Regions from separate parts of the Brevibacterium sp. UBA7493 genome, predicted to be linked through region 2. Evidence: riboswitches for the same ligand, from Rfam matches in the RefSeq annotation. Region 2 holds a riboswitch; each other region holds the start of a gene.
What was found. Region 2 has a riboswitch for thiamine pyrophosphate ahead of thiO (glycine oxidase ThiO). Riboswitches for the same ligand answer to the same signal wherever they lie in the genome.
Positions count from the first base shown of each region.

Region 1: another riboswitch for thiamine pyrophosphate. It lies ahead of B4E96_RS00090 (ECF transporter S component); the one in region 2 lies ahead of thiO (glycine oxidase ThiO).
Region 3: another riboswitch for thiamine pyrophosphate. It lies ahead of thiM (hydroxyethylthiazole kinase); the one in region 2 lies ahead of thiO (glycine oxidase ThiO).

Region 1 is NZ_DLOD01000001.1:19,800-25,772, forward strand. It holds gene B4E96_RS00085 (ABC transporter ATP-binding protein) at 1-1,275, opposite strand, end outside; gene B4E96_RS00090 (ECF transporter S component) at 1,275-1,916, opposite strand; TPP riboswitch at 1,946-2,051, opposite strand; gene B4E96_RS00095 (DUF4916 domain-containing protein) at 2,052-2,591, opposite strand; gene B4E96_RS00100 (hypothetical protein) at 2,692-3,633, shown strand; gene B4E96_RS00105 (MmgE/PrpD family protein) at 3,904-5,400, shown strand; gene prpB (methylisocitrate lyase) at 5,400-5,973, shown strand, end outside.
Region 2 is NZ_DLOD01000003.1:1,072-7,044, reverse strand. It holds gene B4E96_RS01345 (sodium:solute symporter family protein) at 1-833, opposite strand, end outside; gene moeB (molybdopterin-synthase adenylyltransferase MoeB) at 1,170-2,351, opposite strand; gene B4E96_RS01335 (thiazole synthase) at 2,348-3,169, opposite strand; gene thiS (sulfur carrier protein ThiS) at 3,175-3,453, opposite strand; gene thiO (glycine oxidase ThiO) at 3,450-4,709, opposite strand; TPP riboswitch at 4,707-4,808, opposite strand; gene B4E96_RS01320 (GNAT family N-acetyltransferase) at 4,910-5,362, opposite strand; gene B4E96_RS01315 (hypothetical protein) at 5,489-5,872, opposite strand.
Region 3 is NZ_DLOD01000010.1:138,188-144,160, forward strand. It holds gene B4E96_RS06705 (TenA family protein) at 1-199, opposite strand, end outside; gene thiD (bifunctional hydroxymethylpyrimidine kinase/phosphomethylpyrimidine kinase) at 259-1,188, opposite strand; gene thiE (thiamine phosphate synthase) at 1,192-1,953, opposite strand; gene thiM (hydroxyethylthiazole kinase) at 1,950-2,813, opposite strand; TPP riboswitch at 2,801-2,897, opposite strand; gene B4E96_RS06725 (acyl-CoA thioesterase) at 3,052-3,906, shown strand; gene B4E96_RS06730 (metal ABC transporter substrate-binding protein) at 4,007-4,984, shown strand; gene B4E96_RS06735 (metal ABC transporter ATP-binding protein) at 5,040-5,936, shown strand; gene B4E96_RS06740 (metal ABC transporter permease) at 5,933-5,973, shown strand, end outside.

The sequences.
Region 1 (5,973 bases), on a different contig from region 2:
CGCCACCGACAGCCGCCGCTTCTCCCCACCGGAGAGCGTGTGCGGATGCGCATGCGCCAGCCGGGTCAGCCGCAGGCGTTCGAGCAGCTCGGCCACCCGCGCCTCGGTTTCGGCCTGGGCACAACCGGCCTGGCGCGGACCCAGCCGCAGCTCATCGGCGACCGTGGTCGTCAGGAACTGATGCTCCGGCTCCTGGAACACCGTGCCGATCCGGGCGACGAGGTCAGCCGCCGGCCACCGGTGCGGGTCGTCGCGGCGGGGCGCCCCGCGCCCGAGGTCGAGCAGCCGCGGCGTGGCCCGCACCCTCCCAGCACGGGCAGGCAGCAGGCCGCCGAGGGTGAGCGCGGTCGTCGACTTGCCAGCGCCGTTGTGCCCGACGAGTGCGAGCGCCTGGCCTTCGGCGAGGTCGACGCTGAGGTCACTGACGGCGACCGGGCCACGGCGGGAGCGGGCGACGGCGAGCTTCTCGGCCTCCAGCAGCACCGCACCCGCCGGCCGCGGGACGCGCGGCTGGGGGAGTGCGGCACCAGGCAGCCAGACCCCAGCGCCAGCCAGGGTGCCGCGCAGCGCCGGGCCGTGCAGCACCGCATCGGGCGCACCGTCGGCGACCAGCCCGGACTCGCCGAGCACGATGATCCGGTCGACGTGATCGGCCCAGATGTCGACCCGGTGTTCGACGATGAGCAGGGTCGCACCAGAGGCGGCCTGCGCGTCGAGAACCGCCTGGCACACCTCGGGAACGGCGGCCGGATCGATGTTGGCCGTCGGCTCGTCGAGCACCATGAGCCCGGGAGCCATGGCGAGCACGCCGGCCAGAGCAAGGCGCTGCTTCTGCCCGCCGGACAGCGCCGACGTCGGATGATCCCACGGCAGATCGAGGCCGACGGTGGACAGCGCCTTGCGGGCGCGGGCGGGCATCGCGGCCGGGTCGACGCCGGTGTTCTCCATCCCGAAGCACACATCGTCGCCGAGCCGGGCGAGCACCACCTGCGCGTCCGGGTCCTGCAGGACGAGCCCGGTGGTGCCCGAGGTGGGATCCGGTGGGCGGCCGCCGACGAGCAGCTCGCCGGTCCGGTACCCGGACTCGGCCGGCAGGACTCCTGCGATCGCATGCAGCAGCGTCGACTTCCCAGCCCCTGAGGAGCCGAGCAGCAGGACGCGCTCACCGGCCTCGATGCGCAGGTCGATGTCGCTGACAGCGGCGCGCTTGCGCCCGGAGTGCCGCCAGCCGAAGCCGCGGGCGAGGACGTCGACGCCGCGGGTCGCGGCGGCCATCAGACTTCTCGCGCGCTGCGTCCGGACGCGAAGGCGCCCAGCGCACCGGTGCGGGCGATCGCCTTGAGCGCGAACCACGAGACGAGGCCGGCGAGCACCATGCCGGAGATGCCGGCGAAGACGGTGTAGAGCGCCTTGTGCTCAAACGTCCAGGCGGCGTTGTAGAGGATGTTCTCGCCGATCGCCAGCGACAGCCCGGCACCCAGGCCGGCGAGCAGCGTGGCGATGAAGGTGTAGCGGCGGTAGCGCAGCAACGCGAAGATGATCTCAGCGCCGAAGCCCTGGATGAGCCCGGAGACGATGACCATGAGCCCGAAGTAGTTGCCCGGCACCGCCGAGACAATCGCAGCGAGCACCTCGACGTACAGCGCTGCACCGGGCTTGCGGATGATGAGCCCGCCGAGCACGCCGCCGAGCACCCACACGCCGGTCAGCAGTCCCTTCGTCGGCGGGTAGAGGGCCTGGAACGGGGCGCTGATCGTCTCCCAGGAGTTCGACCAGGCCCAGAACACGATGCCGATCGCGACGGCGAGCACGGAGGCGACGACAATGTCGACGACCCTCCAGCGCATCGTCGCCGGAACTCCGGCAGGCATGTTGTTGGGTTCGGAATGGGTGTGGCGGGTCTGGACGTCAGACATCGCAAATCCTCCTTCAATCAGGCAAGGAGGGGTGAAGAGACTCGACTTCCTCCGGCGGTATGAACCGCGTCAGGTTCGAGGGTCTGCAGCTGTGCACTCTCAGCGCTCCTCATGAGCGCTCCCCTGTCGTCGCGTCTACGGTAGCAGACCCATGTACGCCAGGGCGGCTTTGACGATGTGCTCCTGTCCGTGGTTCATCTCCGCCACGATGTCCTCGCGCAGTGCTTCGTCCGGGGTCAGCCAGTCGAGGCTGAGCGCATCCTGGCGCGGCGTGCACTCACCCTGCACCGGCAGGATGTAGCACAGGGCGATCGCATGCTGGCGCGGATCGTGAAGCTTGGAGGCACCCTCGGTCGGGAAGTACTCGGCAACGTGGAACGGGTTGAGCGAGCTCGGCAGCGACGGAAACGCCAGCGGCCCGAGGTCCTTCTCGGCATGGCGCATGAGCGCATCGCGCAGGGTCTCGTGGAAGCGCACCCGCCCGCCGATCACCTCGCGCACGAGCGAGCCGTCATCGCCGGTGCGCAGCAGCAGCCCGACCTTGTCCGGCACACCGTGGTCGTCAAGCAGCACCGGCACCGCATTGATGTAGGCCATCGGCAGGCGTCTGCGCAGCCGGGCCAGCTCATCGGGTTCGAGCCAGTTCTCATCGAAAGCCAAAGCGGTGCGTGTCATAGTCCCATGGTTCCACACGGGCTCTGGTCAGGCCAGACTCCAGGCGCATGTCCCCAGGAGCGGGAAGCGTGAACCGCCGGGGCTGCGATAGGTTCGGGGCATGAGCGATGACATGAACGAGCAGCCCACCGGCGCCGACCAGCATCTCGCCGACGAGATCAGCGCCCACTACCACCCGATCGCCATGACCCTCTTCGGCCTCCTGGACGCCGAGGACCAGATCGACCAGCCCGAATCGCAGGCTGTCGACGCCGCCCAGATCGCCGAGGTGTCGGTCGTGGCCGCCGCGCTGCGGATCTGGCACTGGGTCGCCTCCGGTCCGAACGCGCAGCGCCCGGCCGCCGAGACCGGCGAGCTGAGCGGTGAGGAGCTCGCCGCTGTCGCCGAACTCGCCCGACTCGAAGAGGCCGGTGGCGCCAAGACGCTGGCTGAGCTGCCGCTGACCGAGCGGGCCTGGGCGACGCTGCTGCTGACCGGCATGCTCGAACAGGCCGGGCCTGAGTCGGTGACCGTCGGCCTGCCCGAGCTGTTCAGCCCCGTCGCCGAGGCGGTGGCTGAGGACCGTGCGATCGAGCCCAGTGACGAGCAGGCCGGGGCGCTCGCCCGCTGGCTCAGCGTCTGGGCGCTCGCCGCGGCGAACCACTGGCAGCAGGTCAACACCCAGGTCACCGGCGCCGGTGACCTCGATATCCCGCTGTTCTCGACCCTGGCGATGTACCTCGGTGCCGGCGGGCGGGTGAGCCTGCCCGAATCCGAGCAGATCCACGCTGTGCTCGAGACCGACGAGCGGCTCAAGGCCCACACCGCCGAGTTCTTCCGGCTCCTCGGCTACGCCCCGGAGACGATCTCCGGGGAGAGCTTCGCCCATGTCGTGCTCGCCGGCACGTCTGAGACCCTGCTGCGGATTCTCGGTGACTGGCGCTCCGGCGGCGTGCTCATCGACGCCGGAGACAGCAAGCTCCGGGCGCATCCGGGAGCCCGGCTGTCGCTCATCACCCTCGTCTCGATCATCCAGGGCACCGGACAGCCGGCAGAGGACTGAACCGGCAGGGCATCAGCGCAGGCCAGCGGGCTGGCCGCGCAGCTGGGACGGGACCCGGTGAGCGAGGCCACATGTGCGCGTGGCATCCTAGAGAACGTACGGCGTTTGTGCTGCCCCTGCTCATGTTTTATCTTGATATCAAGATAAAGTGTGGCGTGGCGCTCAGCCCGCGCCGCTCATACAGTTGAATGCAGCCCGCGAACACCTCGGGCCCTGACGGTCAGCGTCGCCGACACCTCGGCTGCCGACGTCGAGATAAGGAGAATCTCCATGATCAACCATGAAGTCCGCACGTATAAGAGCTCGGAAAACCTCCCCCGCGAAGATCAGCTGGCCTGGAAGATCGCAGAAGTCGCATCCGATCCCGTCGCCGTCGAAGCCGACGTGACCGACATGGTCATCAACCGCATCATCGACAACGCCGCCGTCGCCGCCGCCTCGGTCCGCCGTGACGCACCGACCCACGCCCGCGAGCAGGCGCTGCCGCACAAGTCCAAGCCCGGCGCCACCGTGTTCGGCCAGCCGCTCGATGACACCGTCTCCCCGGAATGGGCCGCCTGGGCCAACGGCGTGGCCGTGCGCGAGCTCGACTTCCACGACACCTTCCTCGCCAAGGACTACTCGCACCCCGGTGACAACATCCCGGCCATCCTCGCTGTCGCCCAGCACCTCGGCGTCGACGGCAAGGACCTCGTCAACGGCATCGCCACCGGCTACGAGATCCAGGTCGACCTCGTCAAGGGCATCTGCCTGCACGAGCACAAGATCGACCACGTCGCCCACCTCGGCCCCTCTGCCGCAGCCGGCATCGGTGCGATGCTGCACCTGCCGACCGAGGTGACCTTCCAGGCCGTGCAGCAGGCACTGCACGTCACCACCGCCACCCGCCAGTCCCGCAAGGGCGAGATCTCCTCGTGGAAGGCCCACGCACCGGCATTCGCCGCCAAGATGGCCGTCGAGGCCGTCGACCGCGCGATGCGCGGCGAAGGCGCCCCGAGCCCGATCTACGAAGGCGAGGACGGCTTCATCGCCTGGATCCTCTCCGGCCCCGAGGCCCGCTACACCGTGCCGCTGCCTGAGAAGGGCGAAGCCAAGCGCGCGATCCTCGACACCTACACCAAGGAGCACTCGGCTGAGTACCAGGCCCAGGCGCTCATCGACCTCGCCCGCAAGATGGGCAAGGAGATCGACGATCTGACCAAGATCAAGAAGATCGTCATCCACACCTCGCACCACACCCACAACGTCATCGGCACCGGCGCCAACGACCCGCAGAAGATGGACCCGAAGGCCACCCGCGAGACGCTGGACCACTCGATCATGTACATCTTCGCCGTCGCCATGGAGGACCAGGGCTGGCACCACGAGGACTCCTACGCTCCCGAGCGCGCCGCCCGCCCGGAGACCGTCGCCCTGTGGCACAAGATCGAGACCACCGAGGATCCTGAGTGGACCCGCCGCTACCACTCGACCGACCCGGAGGAGATGGCCTTCGGCGGCCGCGTCGAGATCGAGTTCGAGGACGGCTCGACGATGGTCGACGAGATCGCCGTCGCCGACGCCCACCCGAACGGCGCACGCCCGTTCGTGCGCGAGAACTACGTCGAGAAGTTCCGCACCCTGGCCAAGGGCATCATCGCCGAGGAGGAGCAGGACCGCTTCCTCGACCTCGTCCAGCGCCTGCCGGAGCTTTCCGCCGATGAGGTCCGCGAGCTGTCCTTCGTCGTCGAGGGCCTGGAGCACACCGGGTCGAAGGGGATCTTCTGATGCTCGGCGCCACCACACCAGCAGCCCAGCGGCGCAAGCGGTTCCGCGAACTGCTCGCCGGCAGCGAGATCGTGCAGTTCCCGGGCGCGATCAACCCGATCAACGCCCAGATCATCGAACAGCTCGGCTTCGAAGGCGTCTACATCTCCGGCGGTGCGTTCTCCGCAGCGCAGGGGCTGCCTGACATCGGGCTCACGACGCTGACCGAGGTCGTCGCCCACGGCCGGAACATCTCCCGGGTGACGAACCTGCCGACCTTCATCGACGCCGACACCGGCTGGGGCGAGGCGATGAATGTCGCCCGCACCGTCCAGGAGTTCGAGGACGCAGGCCTGGCGGGCATGCACCTGGAGGACCAGGTCAACCCCAAGCGCTGCGGCCACCTCGACGGCAAGGAGGTCGTGAGCACCTCCGAGATGGTCAAGCGGATCTCCGCAGCCGTCAAGGGCCGCCGGGATGAGAACTTCGTCATCTGCGCCCGCACCGACGCCCGCGCCGGTGAGGGACTCGACGCCGCGATCGACCGCGCGAAGGCCTACGCCGACGCCGGGGCGGATCTCATCTTCCCCGAGG
Region 2 (5,973 bases):
GGCTGCACACCGAGGTAGAGAGCCATGACGCCGATCATGCCGATGCCGATGACCGAGGCGCCGTAGCCGATGGTGGCGGTGACGAAGGTCGGCTTGATGAGGTCCTCGCGCACGGCGAACAGGCGCTGGGCGATCGTCTGGTTGCCGATCGCGTAGGCGAGGACGGCAGCGATGTAGGGCGCGCCCTGGTTCATGAACGCCTCAGAGGAGAAGAAGCTCTCCTGGGCGGCGGTGACGTTGCCGGCCGCACGGCCGGCTTCGAACATGTCCGGTCCGCCGGCGGCGAAGAACACGATCGGAATGATGATGACGGTCGCGCCGAGCATTGCGCACACCTGGGCGAAATCGGTCAGCACCGAAGCGCGGAAACCCGACCACAGGGTGTACAGCAGCACGCCTGCGGCGACGATGATGATGCCGCCGCCGAAGCTGATGGGTGACAGAAGCGAGATGATCGCACCGCCGGCGATGAAATTCGAGGTCAGCGAGATGACCGAGCCGAGAACGTTGGATCCGGCGAGCATGAGCTGCGAGGACCGGCCGTGGCGGGCGTACATCACCTCGGCCAGTGTGTGGGCGCGCGGGGCGACGGCGCGGATACGGCGGCCGAAGGGGTAGATGAACAGGATCATGAGCGCGCCCCACAGCCCGTAGTGGATCGGGCCCGAGACACCGTAGGTGTAGCCGGCGGTGACCGAGGCGTACATCGACGAGGCCCAGATCCAGGTCGCGGTCATCGAAGCTGCGGAGATGCCGAAGCCGATCCGGTTGCCGGCGGTCATGTAATCGTCTGCGTTCTCCTTCCTCTTCGATATCGCCATCGACATCCACATGGTTCCGCCGTAGAACAGCAGAAGTAGCAGCACGAGGCCGGGGATGCCGAGTTGGACAAGGTGTGAAGTATCAGAAGACGGCGGCACAGATTCTCCGTTTCGCAGGCGACGAGGGCAGCGTCTGCGCCGGCGCATCCGATCACATCAGACGTTCTCGGCGCAGAACGGCGCCGAAGCCAGAACTTGACCTCGGCACGCATTCGATAAAAGCACAAAGAACGCTGAGATTCGAATCGACGGCGTCTGAGAACCGGTTTTCGATTCCGCTGCTTCCCTTATGCGCGTAGGGAAAGGCGCGGTCGGAAAGAAACCCGTGTTCTCCCCTGTCAGACGCCCTCAGTAACGCGCCATCTGCCCGTCGACGGTCTCTGCCCACGCGTCGATCCCACCACCCAGATTCACGAGTTCCGGATCCGGCTGCTGATCCCCGGCTCGTGTGCGGAGGATATCGATCGCCTGCTGGGAGCGCACCCCGGATTTGCAGCAGAACACGTATGTCGCTGCGGCTGCAGTGGGCGGCAGCGCGTCCCAGCCGCGCTGTTCGATCTCACCGAGGGGGACGGCCACAGACTGCGGGATGGCAGCGATCGCCCGCTCCCACGGTTCGCGCACGTCGACGGCCACGGTGGTGCCGTCGTCCAGGCGGGCGCTGAGCTCGCGGGGTGTCATGCTCTCCCCCGTGCCCGAGGCGGTGGGCGGCAGCGCCTGGCAGTTCGCCTCGGCGGCGGGCTCGCCGATCGAGGTGACCTCGCCCGCGTCGGGATCGGGGGCCAGAGCGAGTTCGCGCCAGCTCATCGTCAGTGCGTCGAAGAGCAGCACGCGGCCGAGCAGCGGCTGGCCGATGCCGGTGAGCAGCTTGATCGCCTCGGTGGCCATGACCGAGCCGATGGTGCTCGGCAGCACGCCGAGCACGCCGCCTTCAGCGCAGCTGGGGACTTCGCCAGGCGGCGGGGGTTCGGGGTGCAGGTCGCGATAGGTGGGACCGTGTCCCGCCCAGAAGACGCTGACCTGCCCGTTGAAGCGCAGGATCGAGCCCCACACGCACGGCACGCCGGCCAGCGTGCAGGCATCTGAGGCGACATAGCGGGTGGCGAAGTTGTCGGTGCCGTCGATGACGACATCCCAGCCGTCGACCAGGTCGGCGGCATTGTCGGGACTGAGCCGTTCGATGAACGTCTCGACGGTGACGTGCGGATTGAGGTTCGTGATCTTCTCTGCTGCCGATGTCGCCTTGGCACGGCCGATGTCGGCGGTGGTGTGGATGACCTGGCGCTGCAGATTGGTGACCTCGACGGTGTCGTCGTCGACGATGCCGATGGTGCCGACCCCGGCTGCTGCAAGGTAGAGCAGCACCGGTGAGCCCAGTCCACCGGCGCCGATGACGAGCACGCGAGCGCTCTTGAGCCGCAGCTGGGCGTCGATCCCGAACCCGGGCAGGCTCAGGTGGCGGCTGGCCCGGTGCGCCTCAGCCTGGGTCAACCCGTCGGCAGGGGCGGCGAGCGGTCCTATGCCGGTCATGAGGCCGCCTCGGTGATCGGTTCGGCAGTCCCGAGCGGGGTCATGATGCCCTCCTGCGGTGAGCTGGCGATGGCGTGCCGGCGGGCCGGGATGCGCCCGGCACGGGCAGCGAGGCCGCCGGCGGTGACGGCGTGGCGCATCGCGGTGGCCATCGCGACGGGGTCCTGGGCGCGGGTGACGGCTGAGGCCAGCAGCACGGCGTCACAGCCGAGCTCCATGGACAGGGCGGCTTCTGAGGCGGTGCCGATGCCGGCGTCGAGGATGATCGGTACCCGGGCGCGGGCGCAGATGAGTTCGATGTTGTGCGGATTGAGGATGCCCAGGCCGGAGCCGATGGGAGCGCCGAGCGGCATGACGGCAGCGGCTCCGGCGTCTTCGAGTCGGCGGGCGACGGCGGGGTCGTCGGAGGTGTAGGCGAAGACGGTGAACCCGCGGTTGGCCAGCTGTTCGGTCGTGTCGACGAGTTCGACGACATCGGGCAGCAGCGTGTCCTCATCGGCGATGAGCTCGAGTTTGACCCAGTGGGTCTCGAGCGCTTCGCGGCCGAGTTCGGCGGTGAGGATGGCGTCGCGGGCGGTGTAGCAGCCGGCGGTGTTGGGCAGGATGCGGATATCGTTGCGCTCAAGCAGGGTGAACAGGCTGTCGCCGGTCTGCGGGGTGTAGCGGCGCATGGCGACGGTGGTGAGTTCCGTGCCTGAGGCGATGAGCGCGTCTTCAAGGACGCTCAGGGAGCTCAGGCCTCCGGTGCCCATGATGAGGCGTGAGTTCAGTTCGACGCCGTCGATGCTCAGCGGCGGCAGTGCGGGTGTATGGGTCATCGGGCTCAGCCTCCCTGCATCGCAGTGATGATCTCGATGTTCTGTCCATCGCGCAGACCGGTGGACGACCACCGGCTGCGCGGGACCACGGCCGCGTCGACGGCGACGGCGATACCGAGACGCTGGCCGTCTGCCGCGGTTCCGTCTGCCTGGAGCTGCCGTCCGGTGGTCTCGGCGATGATGTCGCTTAACGTCGTGTCCGCGTGAGCCGTGCGGGTCTCTCCATTGATGGTGACCGTCACCTCTGACTCCGTCGGGGTCGCAGGGCTGTGGTTCGCTGTCATGGTCTTCCTCCTTGTGGCTGATTCTCTGCAGCGTGATGTGCGATGCGGCGCGGGTCCATCGTCTGCAGATGGTGGTAGTCCGTGTCTGCGGTCTCCGCACTGCCGCCTGGTCGGGGCACGGCCTGCGGGTCGAGTTCGTGCAGCACGAGCTGGGCCGCCAGCCGTGAGGCGAGCGGGGTGAGCAGGATGCCGTGCCGGTAGAACCCGTTGGCAACGATGAGTCCCCCGACAGTGTCGCCTTCAGCGGTGGGCAAGGCGCCGAGGTAGGGGGCGTCGTCGTGGGTGCCGGGCCGGGCGCGGGCGGTGACTTCGGTCAGTTCGCTCTCGCCGATGCCGGGCACCAGGCGCTGGGCGTCGCGCAGCAGCTGTGCGACGCCTTCGACGCTGGGGCCTTCCCGGTTGTCTTCGCGGCTGGTGGCACCGATGACGATCTCCCCATCGGCCCGCGGCACGAGGTAGATGGGACGGCCTGTGACGATGCCGCGGATGGTGCGCTCCAGCAGCGGCGGCGCACCGTCCGGCAGGCGGGTGCGCAGCACCTCACCGCGGATCGGGCGCAGCGGCAGCGAGCGCTCCCTTGGCAGCAGCGTGATCGTCTGCGCCACTCCGGTGGCGAGCACAGTGACCGGAGTTGTGAGGGTTCTGCCGTCGTCGAGGCGGACTCCGGTCACCAGTGGCCCGCTGCTGTTCTCAGCTCGGATGAGTTCGACGGCCATCTGCCGGATGATGGTGGGCAGCACGGTCTGCAGGGCAGCGGTGATGCGGCGCGGGTTGACCTGGTGGTCACCGGCTGAGCGGAACACCCCGGACAGCGAGGGGCTCAAGGCGGGTTCGAGACGCCGGGCGGTACGGCCGGTCAGCGCTTCGACTACTCCGCCGGCGGCCTGCTGGTACTGCTGCAGATCCGCCAGCGCCTGCCGGTCTGCGGGGTCGGCAGCGCAGACGAGTGTCTCGGTCTCGCGGTAGTCGACGTCTGCCTGTGCATCGTCTTCAAGGTCTGCGACGAATGCTGGATATTCGGAAGCGGAGTCGCGCATGAGGGCGAAGAGCCGTTCATGCTGATAGCTCATCTCAGAGACCGGGGCGATCATCCCTGCCGCGGCGAAGCTGGCACCGGTTCCCGGGCTCGGATCGATGACGATTGTGCTGAGACCAGCACGGGCGAGGCGCCAGGCAGTGGCGAGGCCGATGATGCCACCGCCGACGACGGCGACGTCTGCTGTGAAAGTGTGTGCCTCATCTGCTGGCACGGGCATAGCGCATGCATCCTTTCCTCCGGCGGTCTCAACCGCATCAGGTTCAGCGGTCGGCGCTTAAGCCCTCTCAGCCCTCACCGGGCTCCCGCAGGATCGATCAGCGTTGATCGATGCCGTCAGTGTACATACGGCAGTGTCTTTGTGCAGTTCGCGGCTGAAATGCGGTCACATCGCGACAGACGCACGCAGATGAGAAGTCGTCAGCTCAGCTGCGAGGCATGGGCGCTGTATTCAGCCCAGCGTGTGCCGGTCCCTTCGCGCGGATAGCCGTTGCCGGTAGCACGGAAGCCCAAGCGCTCGTAGGAGCGGATTGCGGCCGCGTTGCTGTCATCGACGTCAAGCAGCAGTCTCGGTCTGCCCAGCTGCTCGGACAGGCGCGCAGCTTCGCGCACGATTGCGGCTGACACTCCCCTGCCTCGGGCGGCTGGACGCACCCAGATCTTGGTGAGAATCGCCTCGTCTTCGGCCAGCGGCATGTCCTCGGTGTACCCCTCAAGCAGCAGTACGAGGCATCCGAGCGGTTCGTCGCTTTCGCAATCGCGGACGTGCAGAACGATGCGAGCACCAGTGAGCTGCGCTCGCCAGTCCTCTGGGCTCAGCTGCAGGGCGTCGTCATAGCTGCCCCAGAACGCCTCGGGTGAGTCCTTGAGCATCGCCAGCCGAAGTGCACGATGAGTCTCCCAATCCGCTGGGCCAAGACGGACGATAGCCAGTGCTGTCGCCGGCGCATGGCTGCAACTGTGGCCTTTCATCGACAGTGATTCCTCACTCTTGTCGGGTCAACGACGGGCGAGATCGGACACGCCCACCCCGCCGCCGAAGGCTGCCAACGCGCCTCCCGACGCCTGGTCGAATCGGCGCAGCGTGCGCTTCTTGATGCCGCGCGCTGCGAGCAGCGTTCCTGATCCTGCCCAGAGCGGGGCCATCGCCGCTTCGCAGCTGATGTACAGCAGGCCGAGTACAGCCAACTGCACGCCGGAGGCCGCGAGGTTCGAGCTGGTGTCCACGGACGGTGGCAGGAACGGCGTGAATCGGCCAGCGAGTGCGAGCACCGCCCTGTTGAAGCCGCTGCGCAGTCCGTTGCGAAACGCGAGCAGGTTGTCGGCACCGGGCGAGGCCGCCACGGCCAGAGCCGCGGGGATGAAGTCCGCCAGCTGCGCCACGTCAACATGGTCTCAGCTTACGTGTCCAGCGGTGGTCGCGAAAGAGTGTTTTTGCTCATCACACGGCTCCCTTGAACCCTGTACTGTAGAAAGAGCACTGT
Region 3 (5,973 bases), on a different contig from region 2:
GCTGGCTCATCGCCCGGGCATAACCGTTGAGGTACAGCTCGTCCTGCAGGATGTAGTTGACGAAGGTCCGCACCGGCAGTTCGCCGGTGGCGAGTGCCTCGAGAAAGGGCAGGTTCTCGATCTCATCTAGGGTGCCGGTGACGGAGTCCCAGATCGCCTGGGTGTGCTCGCCTGCGACGAAGCGGTTGCGGTCGGTCATGGCAGTCCTTTCCTTAGGTGCCCGGGCTCGGCGGGCGCTCATCTTCGAGGTGGGCGGGTTCAGCGCGTGACGGTGAGGTCGACGAGGTGGTCGACCGGCCCGTGGGCGCCTTCGGGGTTGAGGCTCAGCTGCCAGTGATCTGCCGAGGCGAGCGCACGGGCGAGGTAGTCCAGTGACCGTTCGACGGCTGCGGTGATGGTCTCCGAGCCAGTCGTGGTCTCCGAGGCAGTGGTGGTTTCCGAGGCAGTGGTGTCTGCGCCCGAGGCGGCGCTCGCCTGTGCGTGGCGGGCGGCGGCCATCTCAGCGGTGATCGTCGCGGAGAGGGTGCAGCCGGTGCCGTGGGTGTTCGGCGTGCGGATGCGGGTGTGAGTGAACTCCGCGGTGGTGCCGTCGGCCAGGGCGAGGACGTCGATGACCTCGTCGTCGAGACCGTGGCCGCCTTTGAGCAGCACGCCGTTCGCACCGTGTTCGATCAGCCGGCCGGCCTGGTCGCGCATCTGCTCGATGCTTGCGGCTTCGGGTTCGGGTTCGCCGAGCAGCAGTGCGGCTTCGGGCAGGTTCGGGGTGATGAGGTCCGCGCGCGGCATGAGCTGGCGGCGCACGGAGTCGACGGCGTCGTCGTCGAGCAGCCGGTGTCCGGAGGTGGCGACCATGACAGGGTCGACGACGAAGTAGCCGAGGTCCTTCTCATCGGCGGTGTGACAGACGAGTTCGACGAGGCTGCGGGTGGCGAGCATCCCGGTCTTCGTCGCGTCGACGGGCATGTCGTCGAGCACGCTGGACAGCTGGGCTTCGACGAAGGCCTCGTCGATGCCGTAGACCTCGCTGACGCCGTGGGTGTTCTGGGCGACCAGAGCGGTGATGGCGGTGGTGCCGTAGACGCCGCGGGCGCAGAAGGCTTTGAGGTCAGCGTGGATGCCGGCGCCGCCGGACGGGTCGGTGCCGGCGATGGACAGGGCGATCGGCGGGCGGGATGCGGGTGCGGGCATTGTTCAGCGTCCTCCGTCTGCAGTGTGGGAACCGGTGTCGTCGTGCGTCGCAGCCCGGTCCTCGGTATCGGGTGTCTGGCCGGTGAGAAACGCGGTCTTGATCCCGGCAGCGGCTGCGCGCGGGTCGGCGGCTGTGCAGATGGCGGAGACGACGCAGATGCCGGCGACTCCGGTGCCGTGCATCTTGGCAGCACCTGCCAGGTCGATGCCGCCGATGCCGAAGACCGGCAGGCCGGCTTCGCCGGCGAGCGCGCGGATCTTCTCGGGGCCGAGGACGTCGCGGGCGTTCTTCTTCGTCGTCGTCGGAAACGCCAGGCCCACGCCGAGCAGGTCGACGGTGCCGGCCTCACGGGCGGCGGCGAACTGATCCGGGGTGGTGGCCGAGAGCCCGAGCAGGGCCTCCTGGCCGATGTGCTGGCGGACTTCGGCAAACGGCATGTCGTCCTGGCCGACGTGCAGGTGCACGAGGTGTCCTTCGCTGTTGAGCTGTTCGACGACGGCGACGCGGTCGTTGACGAACACCGGCACCGGCCGGGTGATCTTCGCATCGCCGAGCACCTCGTCGACGGCTCGCAGCACATCGCAGGTGAGGTCGTACATGGCGTCGTCGGTGATGTCCTTATCCCGGATCTGGACCATTCCCGCCCCGCCGGCCACCGCCTCGGCGACGGTCTCGGCCACCGACCGGCCGGCGGCAGCACACTGGGCGGTGTCGGTGATGAAGTACAGGGCGGTGTCGACCTCGGCGAGGCGATCGTGGCTCATGCGGTGACTTCCACGGTGTCGTAGCTGACGCTGACTGCGGCGATGTCCGCGGCGGTGACGGAATGCAGGGCGTCGAGGAACTCGACGGCGAAGCTGCCGGGCCCGCGGCTCGTGCTGGCCGCGCGGGTACCGGCGGCTGCATAGTGGGCGTGGGCGGCGACGACCGCGGCGAACGGGTCGGCCGGCAGAGCGCCGAGGTAGGCGGCGACGACACCGCCTAGCGAGCAGCCGGTGCCCACGACCAGCGGCATGTAGTCCGAACCGCCGGAGACCCGGGCGATGCGCACCTGCTCACCGGCGTGGACGATCGCGTCGACCTCGCCGGAGACAGCGACGACGGAGCCGAGTGCGTGGGAGAGCTGGATCGCAGCCTCCAGGACGGCTTCGACCTCGTCGGTGGAGTCGACGCCGCGAGCACCGGCACCGGTGCCGGCCAGGGCTGCGATTTCGGAGGCGTTGCCGCGGATGGCGGTCGGCTGCCAGGTCAGGGCCTGCTTGATGCGGGTGGTGCGGTAGTCGATGACACCGTAGGAGACGGGGTCGAGCACCCAGGGGGTGCCGGTCTCACGGGCGGCGGTGATGGAGGCGTCGGCGGCGAGGAAGTTGTGGGAGCTGGCGGTGCCGAAGTTGATGAGCAGGCCGTCGGCGATGCGGGTGAACTGGGCGGCATCGGCTTCGTGGTTGATCATCGCCGGTGAGGCGCCGATCGCCAGCAGCGCATTGGCACTGAGCGGCTGCACGACGGTGTTCGTGATGCACTGGACGAGCGGATTCGACTCCCGCACCGCGGTGGCAGCCGCTGCGAGATCGGGTATCGAGGCCGCCGTCTGTGCGGGGGCAGATGGGTGCTGCTGTGTCATGACAATCCCTTCGCCAGCATGATCCAGATCAGGTTCGATGGGTATGTTCTCAGCCCGGCCTGCCGGGCACCCCATGTCTGTCCGCCACTCTAACAGTCCTGGCTGATGACGCCAGTTTGCGCTGGAGTGTGACGGCGCGGCGGCGCGCGGAGTCCGCATGCATGGGTCGCTAGGATCGGAGCAGACGGCGAAATCCGTCGGCCACCGGCAGCGCACCTGATGAAAGCGGAGGAAACCTGTGAGCGATGTGCTCTTCTCACCCAGCGAAACCGGCGAGGGCTCGTTCCTCGATCTCATGCAGCTGGAGAAGATCGACAAGAACATCTACCGCGCTGGCTACGTCTTCGATGAGCCCTATGCCCTCTACGGCGGGCAGGTCGCAGCGCAGTCGGTGCACGCCGCGGCCCTGACCGTCGATGAGGAGCGCAAGCCGCACTCCCTGCACGGCTACTTCCTGCGCCCGGGCAATGCCGCCCGGCCGACGGTCTTCCAGGTCTTCCGAGACCGCGACGGCGGCTCCTACTCCGCCCGCCGGGTCGTCGCCACCCAGGACGGCGATGTCATCTTCAATATGGCCATCAACTTCACCCGCGGCAACGAAAGCCCCGACCTGCAGGGCCCGACGGCCGCCGCCGAGGCCGAGATCCGGTTCGGGAACCCCTCGCCGATGCCGCGGATGTTCTCCTTCGAAGCCCGCAGCACCGACCAGCCGTTCACCACGACCGACTACCCGGTCCGGTTCTGGGCCCGCTGCACAGAGGACCTCGGCGATTCCGACCTGCTGCACATCTGCGCCCTGACCTACCTATCCGACATCTCATCAGGTCTGGGGGCGTTCAATACCGATGAGTTCAAGTCCGGCTCCAGCCTCGATCACTCGCTGTGGTTCCACCGGCCGGTGAACATGAACGACTGGGTGCTGTGCGACTACGCCCCGCGCTCCGCCGCCTACGGCCGCGGTCTGTACACCGGCGACATCACCACAGCCGACGGCGTGCTCGTCGCCTCGGTCGCCCAGGAAGCCCTGTTCCGCAGGCTAACCCCGGAGCAGCTGCAGCACTACCGCGGGATCGGTCGGCAGAAGAAGGACTGAGATCCCTAAGCCGACCCCGCACCCCGCGCTCGCTTGCGCACATCAAATAGTTCGCATATGCGAACTTTGAAGATTCGCTGCGGGGAACTATTGTGATGCCATGGCATTCCGATCCCCCCTCCATCGCCTGCGCTCACCTCGCGCGCACAGTCGCACCCGGCGCATCCCCCTTCTCATCACCGGCCTGGTGAGCGCAGCCGCACTGGCACTGTCCGCCTGCAGCCCAGCAGCCACCTCGGGCACGGACGACGACCGCCCACTGGTGCTCACCACCTTCACCGTCCTCAAGGACATCGCCGCCAACGTTGCAGGCGATCACCTGCGGGTGGAGTCGATCACGCAGGAAGGCGCGGAGATCCACGGCTACGAGCCCTCCCCCAGCGACATCCGGCACGCTGAGGAAGCCGACCTCGTCCTCGAGAACGGCATGGGCCTGGAGAAGTGGTTCGAGCAGTTCATCGACGTCGCCGGCACGAAGCACGTCGTGCTCAGCGAGGGCATCAGGCCGATCGACATCACTGAGGACGCCTACGCCGGCAAGCCGAACCCGCACGCTTGGATGTCACCTGCCAACACCGCGATCTACGCCAAGAACATGGTGACGGCCTTCTCGGAGCTCGCCCCCGACCACGCTGCGGACTTCGAGGCCAACGCCGAGGACTACACTGCCAAGCTCACCGAAGTCGAGACTAAGCTGACCGACACGCTTGAGACCCTGCCGGAGAACCAGCGTGCGCTCGTCACCTGCGAAGGCGCTTTCTCCTACCTCGCCCGCGACGCCGGGCTGACGGAGAAGTACATCTGGCCGGTCAACGCCGAGCACGAGGCGACCCCGCAGCAGGTCGCCTCGACCATCGAATTCGTGCGCGAAAACGACGTCCCGGCCGTGTTCTGCGAATCGACCGTCAACGACAAGGCGATGCAGCAGGTCGTGGACGCCACCAACGCGAGCTTCGGCGGCACCCTCTACGTCGACTCGCTCACCACCGCCGACGGCCCCGTGCCGACCTACCTCGATCTCATCACCCACGATGCCGAGACCATCGCCGATGCTTTGACCGGGGCCGCAGGCGCATGACGGCCGCCGCAGTCTCACCGGCGTCGTTCATCCGGCTGCGCTTGACTGGACACCGATGACCCCTCCCCGCCCCCCGCACCAGCCTGCGGCGCACCCGCCCGGACCCGGCGCGTCCACCGCCCTGGAGGTCCGGAACGTCACAGTGCGCTATGGCTCCGTGCTGGCTCTCGACGAGGCGAGCGCCGTCATCGGCCGCGGCCGCATCTGCGGTCTGGTCGGCATGAACGGCGCCGGTAAGTCCACCCTGTTCAAGTCGATCGTCGGCAGCCTCAAACCGCAGTCGGGTTCCGTGCGCATCGCCGGCCTGCCGCCTGCCAAGGCCCGGCGGGCCGGGCTCATCGGGTACGTGCCGCAGGCCGAGATCGTCGACTGGGACTTCCCGATCACCGTGCGCGAGGTAGTGGGCACCGGCCGCTACGGGCGCACCGGGATCACCCGCCGGCTCACGCGGGCCGACCAGGACGCCGTCGAGGCCGCACTGGCCCGCGTCGAGCTCACCGAGCTGGCCGGCCGGCAGATCGGCCAGCTCTCCGGCGGGCAGCGCAAGCGCGCCTTCGTCGCCCGGGGCCTGGCGCAGGAGGCCACGGTGCTGCTGCTCGATGAGCCCTTCGCCGGCGTCGACAAGCGCTCTGAGCAGATGATCTCGACGGTGCTGCGCGAGGCCGCCGATGCCGGGACGACGATCGTCGTGTCCACCCACGATCTGCACGCGCTGCCGGATCTGGCCGATGAGGCGATCCTGCTCATGCGGCGTGTGCTGCTGCACGACTCGCCTGCCGAGGTGCTGCGTCCGCAGAACCTGGCGCTGGCCTTCGGACTCGATCCGCTCGGCCGGCCGACCGACAGGCCGACCAACAACCGGCGGGCCGGAGAGACCCCGGCTGCCGGCGGGGCCCCGACTGACGGCGACGCTGCGGCCAGCGATGGGAACTGGGACGGTGAACCGCATTGAACATCATCCACCTGCTCGCCGACCCGGTTTCCTATGA